One region of the Psychrobacillus sp. FSL W7-1457 genome, then DNA from elsewhere that is predicted to be linked to it. Evidence: riboswitches for the same ligand, from Rfam matches in the RefSeq annotation. Region 1 holds a riboswitch; the other holds the start of a gene.
What was found. Region 1 has a riboswitch for cobalamin ahead of NSQ95_RS03015 (ABC transporter substrate-binding protein). Riboswitches for the same ligand answer to the same signal wherever they lie in the genome.

Region 1 (3,283 bases):
TCCTAACATACTGAAAACAGGCAGGGTGAACATTCCTAAAAAAGGTACCGATATTCCAAAAAAGAGTGTAGCCACTGCACCAACCGATGCTCCGGACGACACTCCCAATGTATAAGGATCAGCTAGCGGATTTTTAAGCAGACTTTGAAAAGCTGCTCCCGCTATTGCCAGGGATGCTCCGACTAATCCTGCGAGTATAACTCGCGGCATGCGAATCTTCCAGACGATATTTGTTGCAATCGCATCTGTACCCGTATCCCATAAAGTACTGATCGGTACCTTTACAGATCCGACCGACACACCTAGCCAAATGGCTACGATTAACGTAGCCAGTGACAAGATATAACCGATCATTGATTTACTCACTAAATGCCTCCGGATAAATAGCCTTAGCCACTTCCTCTAGGCCTTCTACTAAACGTGGACCTGGACGACTCGTTGCATCCTCATCCACTTGTACCACCTCATCATTTTGAATGGCAGTCACTGTGTCAAAACCATCACGCTGTTCCACCTTTTCTACAATTCCTTCTACGTAGTCATAGGTGATTAACATAACATCTGGGTTACGGCTTACTATTTCCTCTGGGTTAACTTGAAACCAGCCATCTTGATCGGCCATAATATTTTCTGCATTGACCATCGTTAAAATTTCTTGCATAAATGTCCCATTACCAGGAGTATAAATTTCTGGTACATCGGAAGTTTCTACGAATACTGTTTTCTTTGTCTCTACTTTTGCAACTTTTTCTTGAATTTCATCAACCTTTGCCTTCATATCCTCTATAACGGCTTGTGCTTCCTCATATTTCCCCGTTGCTCGGCCAATTTGTTCAATAGTTTTATAGGTTAAGTTAAAATCCTTTGCATCCTGTACCACAAATACCTTTACACCAGCATCTCGAAGCTGCTGTAATCCTGACTCTGCCATTGAAACAATGGATTCATGAGCGAATACGATATCCGGACTTAAAGAGATTATTTTTTCAATGTTATACTCCATGCCACCAATTTTTTCTTTTTCTAAGGCTTCCTTAGGGTAGCTCTCATAATCATTCACACCGATAATTTCTTCATCTAGCCCTAAAGCAAATAGAATTTCGGTATTGCTTGGAATCATAGATATAATTGATGTTGGGGCTTCCTCTAGCGTAATCTCTTGTCCTACTGCATCAGTGAGAGTCAGCGGAAATGCTGTTTCCGAGCTACCAACCTCTACACTATCTTCTTTTTCTAACGGAAGTGTTTCGGAATCATTGCACCCAGCCAATACAAACAGTGCTATCCCAATTAATAACCAAAACTTTTTCATCCTTCATTCCTCCTAATTTTAAACAATAAAAAATCCCCCATCCTAGGATGAGAGATAGATAGGTATAAATCTGCCAAAAATACCGAAAGCGGACCTACACCAGACCTATCCGCGTAGGTAATGGGTGTGCACATAAAGGCAGGTTTTCTGGCTTATGATGCACATGCATCACTTACAGTGGCGGGACCGCGCTGGACTCTAACCAGCTTCCCTTTTAACTCTAGTATCCAATAACTAGAGCACCTTTACGCAAATGTTATTCTATTGTTTCTTGCATTTATTATACCTTATATTTAGATGTTGTCGAGATGATGTCGGGATTTGAGAAAGGCATCCGTTTCATAATTTCAAAAATACGAACAATTAATAAAGAATATTCAAGTTTATATACTTTTATATGTAGAAAGTAGAATTGATTTTCGCTCATATCTCGGACGATCTTTCGAGGGGGGGAGCGATAAGTCATCACCTGTCGCTTACGCGCAAGGTTGTGATGTCTGAGCTGTCTCACTCATCCCTACTTGTGCCGCCGCCTGCCGCTACAATCAATTTTAGAAAAGGTTCGTGTTTAACTATTTTGAGAAATGAATCTTCTCCAGCTCAAGCGAGGTAAAAAAACAGTAGTAATTGATTAAAGGTGATTTCAGTGAAATTTTTACATTCATATTATCGAAATCATTTCACGTTTCACTTTCTGACCTTCTATAAAGCTAGGGGAGTGGCATTTTTGTAGCTTAAGTAAAAAATGTCCATCTCCTATTAGAAAATATTCGAGAGATACTCACCCCTAATGCTATTAATAAAAATCACAGTACACAATCCACTCTTGTTTGTCTTGATTATAGAAAAAATAGAAGCTACCACTGTCTACTATGTTGAATTGCGCTTTCGCATCAGAGCTTATCTGAAAGACAAAGGGATATTCGTCACCATAGGAGACTCCGCTCTGGGTAAAGGAAGGATATCCTCCAACCTTATGCATAGGATAGATATCTTCCACGATATCATCGTAATATTCGATCGCATCCTCTAATTCAATGCGTAAAATCTCGTCTACAATTTCTGGTGGTATATCATCAGAGTCCCAGGCGGGAGCATCATTCTCAACTAGTTTCGGTTTTAATGGAAAAGGTTTCATCCTTGCAGATTGATCGTTTATTTTATGTAATTCGTTGAGGCTTGTATAGCAATTAATCATAAAAAAAGATGCTAAATTATCATTGTTTAAATGATCATATACATTAAAGTCCATATAAATAGTGATTAATTGAATGTTTTTTAATTCCTCCGGTACGTAAGGGAGATTGTTTAAAAAAATTGTACTTAAAGGCTCATACTGGGAAGATATATTTTCTTCTTTTCCCCACATGACCTTTCCAATCCAGCTCTCTCCTAATTCTTCTGTTGGTCGATGTCCACCCGTCTCAAAAATGGTAGCTTGCTTAAATAGTACTTCTTTTAATTGAGCAATGTTCATATAAATCCCTTCCTAAGCTAAGTAAGACTCCCAATCGTAATCGTCTATTTTATAGAAGACACCGTGGTCATTTTTTTCATATGCACATAGAGGTGGCTCATCAATAAAAGATAGAACAGAGTCATCTATATTTAAAATTACACCTATGGATATATACTGAAAATTATCAGAATTACTTAAAAATCTATCATCTTCGTAACCACTTAAAACAGACCAACCAGAATCTTGAGCATCTTTTGGATCATCTTTTAACATAAAGTTAAATTCATTTCTCTCTAAAACATCGTTGCTTACAATTATTTTCGTATCAAAATAATAATCCCATTTAGAAGCATTTGGATCGTTATACTCAGTGTCACATATATGTACTGCACGAAATGAAATTTCTTGTCCAATTTTTAATTCACTTATATTGATTGGGTCGTTTGAAAGAACTCCCTTAAAGTTTTCCATATCCCTATGGGTAATTTTCACCCACATCCTTTCACCTGCAT
Region 2 (3,283 bases), 910 kb from region 1:
TAAATATTCGCTGTCATGTTTCTCTCTCCCTCAGTACTATTCATTAAATAGTACTATACCATAACACTATTGTTCATTGCAAGGTACCTTGTTTTAAATAAAAAGTTGGTCCTGCTTCTTGTCAGGACCAACCTTTAACTTTATTTGAACAACTCTGGATATACGGTTTTAGCCACCAACTCTACTGCCTCTCCAATTCTTGGTCCGGGACGTGACATAATGTCTTGATCTAATTGGAATACAGCATTACTTTGAACTGCCTCTAGCTGGCCCCAACCTGGACGAGCTTTAATCTCACCAATTGGATCTTCTACATAATTTACAGTAGTCAAGATGATTGGTGGATTTCTTTTGATGACATCTTCCTCAGATAATTTAATCCATCCCTCTTGGTCTGCAAAAATATTGTTAACAGAAGCGTTATTTAAAACCTCTTGTTGAAATGTATCTTTACCTGTTGTAAATATTTCAGGTGACGGGCTTATTTCAAAATAGACTTCTTTCTTTTCATTTACAACAGCTACTTTGTCTTGAACACCTTTAATAGTGTCACGAATAGAATTAACAAGATCAGTTCCTTTCTCCTCTATCCCCATTACTGAGGCAAGTTGTGCAACATCTCCATAAACGTCTTCAAATGACAGTGCCGATTGAATGACGAATACATTTAGTCCCGCATTCTCCAACACTTTAAGCTCTTCCTCAGAACCTGTCGTATAAGCAATCACGACATCAGGGTTGATCTCCAAAATACGCTCTGCATTAAAGCTCATAGAATCGGAAATCCGTTCAATATCTTGTGCTTCTACTGGGTAGTTATCATAGTCTGTTACACCTACAATTTTTTCGCCAACACCAAGAGCGAATAAGATTTCAGTGTTACTCGGTTGCAGAGAAACAATTGTTTCTGGAACCTCTTCAAATATAATTTCTTTACCCCTATCATCCGTTACGGAATATTCCTTTATTTCTTCCGAGACAGTTTCTTTATCTGCCTGACACCCTACAAGAAATACAGATATTAATAATACCGCTAACCAATTCCTTAACTGTTTGTTCATTTGTTATTCCTCCACTTTTTTCTTTTTTTGTATTGGATATGATTTACTAACAAATTGAATTTCATCTACCCCGTGCTGTTTATTTACATAGACCGCCATGACAAACAACACATTTGCCAGTAGCTGTGTATAGTCGAATAATATCTCTGGCACTTCTCTTTCTAATGAAACCTTATGTAATGCCCTAACAGATTTCTTCGCTTCACTCCGACAGACATGTAATTCACAGGCTGCGGTAGAACCTTGTGGCAGTACAAATAGATTTACTCTACCTTCCACTTCACTTACGTAAAAATCATACATATCACTAAGAATATTTAAATCTTGTTCGCTAATTGCCAACTTACCTCTAACAGAACCATTTAAGTGATATGCCATAGGTGCCAGGTACATTAAGTCTTCGTAAACTCTTGGTATATCCTTTGTTAAAGATGCAGCAAGTCCTATCCGAGTGGTCAATGAATCCGTTTGGATTTCAAAATCTACAGTAGAAGGTTTCTCTCTCATAAATGGATAACAAATATAACGTAAATCCTTTTTCATCTCCTAGCCTCCTTTCCAATGTATTTGTGAAATTTCAGCAATAAAATACTCGACTTCTTACAGCACAAAAAAACGCCACCCCTAAAAGGGCGGCGCAATACCTATTTATCGTTAGAAATTCAATCTCAAAATAGAAACGTGCCGTACAATCCCTTAACTTCCGAAGAGTATTTATACGTTCAAGAAAAGGCTGGTCTCCTGGCTCATGCATCATTTTACTCTAAGAACCTTCCCATCGACTTCTAGCCGACAGTGGTATTTTTCTTATTTCATTAGCATTTACAGTTGCGGATACAGCTTCGGTTTTTCACCGAATTCCCAATTAAGCTGACAAGTCAGCACCTTTTCCCTGCAAAATTATTCACTTATCGTAAGTGTACCATAGCCTCTCATTCGAATGATAGAAGCTTGTCCGTCTATTTTCTTTCCTTACTATCAATCTTTAATCATTTTGATTTCTCTTATATTTATGCTACTGTTTTTATATGAAAAAATTTATCCCACTTTTACTTTTAATTCTCTTTGTATTTATTGCTTCTGGACAGACGTCCGAGCAGCAGTCTTTAGAGACTGTGCTTAAAAACTGGCTTCCGAATAAGCCATTGGAGTCCTTTTTATCTTTATTTCATATTCCATATTGGGGATTTAATGTCTCTGTCGAGGAACGTGGCTACTATGCATTTGTTGAATTCTTAATAAGAAAAGGCACACACTTCTTTTATTTTGGTTTGATTAGCGTAGCCATTCATATTGCTTTGTCTAAAAGATTAAAATACCGAAAACTGGTGGCAATATTCATTACCTTTCTTCTTGGAGCTGCTGATGAATTCCATCAATCCTTTACGAGTGGACGATCCGCTCTTTTTCAAGATGTCCTACTAGATACAAGTGGTGCAATTTTTGCCATGCTAGTATTAACATTAGTACAACGTATAAAGCACAGAAAAAACGCTACCCCCTAAAGGGAAGCGTTTTCTATCTAACTATTTACGTCTTTTTATTAGCAAGAAAGCAATTCCTAGCGTAACTACGGAGAATACTGTAAGTATTTGGTTTATCGGAAGGATAGGTTTAAATTTCACATTCTCAGCGGTGATTTCATATACTCCTATCGGTTTTACCGAAAAGGCACCACCTGCTCCTTCTCCTTGGCCACTTGAATTTTGCTCATCCGTAATCTCAGTTCCACCTCCGCCACCTCCACCCACAAAATAGTTAACCTTGGCAACGGGTAAAACTTTTTTATTATCCAACACAATTGGCTCTCCATATATTAGAGAAACGTCTTTTTCTCGAGAGAACTTTTCGAATATCGCACGTACGGGAGTTTGAAGCCACGGTAGCTTTACATCGCTTTTTAACTTTTCTTCCATAATGTCATCTCCTTTATTTTAGGATAAGTGTCATGTGATGTTCCTCGTAGTAAACATCTTCAACTTTTAAAGCCATTTCTTCTATTCCAAATACTTTAAAACCTAACTGAAGATATAAATTTTTGGCAGACTTATTGTCGGCAACAACTGTTAGATTAATCTTTTCTATCTCATAAGTTTCTCTTGCTTGTTTAATGGCCTGCTCCATCAAAGATCTCCCTATTCCTTTTCTTCTTCCTAGCGGGCTAACATACATCGCAAAAATATTTGCTCTATGCTTCATTTTTAAAGTACTTTCTTGTAAGA

Region 2: linked by a shared signal. The riboswitch ahead of NSQ95_RS17890 (hypothetical protein) and the one ahead of NSQ95_RS03015 (ABC transporter substrate-binding protein) in region 1 are both predicted to bind cobalamin.

Annotation. Positions count from the first base shown of each region.
Region 1 is NZ_CP151993.1:612,477-615,759, reverse strand. It holds gene NSQ95_RS03020 (iron ABC transporter permease) at 1-366, opposite strand, end outside; gene NSQ95_RS03015 (ABC transporter substrate-binding protein) at 359-1,312, opposite strand; cobalamin riboswitch at 1,432-1,574, opposite strand; gene NSQ95_RS03010 (DUF1963 domain-containing protein) at 2,109-2,789, opposite strand; gene NSQ95_RS03005 (DUF2185 domain-containing protein) at 2,802-3,283, opposite strand, start outside.
Region 2 is NZ_CP151993.1:3,648,281-3,651,563, forward strand. It holds gene NSQ95_RS17880 (DUF1700 domain-containing protein) at 1-17, opposite strand, end outside; gene NSQ95_RS17885 (ABC transporter substrate-binding protein) at 141-1,061, opposite strand; gene NSQ95_RS17890 (hypothetical protein) at 1,065-1,604, opposite strand; cobalamin riboswitch at 1,775-1,965, opposite strand; gene NSQ95_RS17895 (VanZ family protein) at 2,090-2,566, shown strand; gene NSQ95_RS17900 (spore germination protein GerW family protein) at 2,588-2,977, opposite strand; gene NSQ95_RS17905 (GNAT family N-acetyltransferase) at 2,991-3,283, opposite strand, start outside.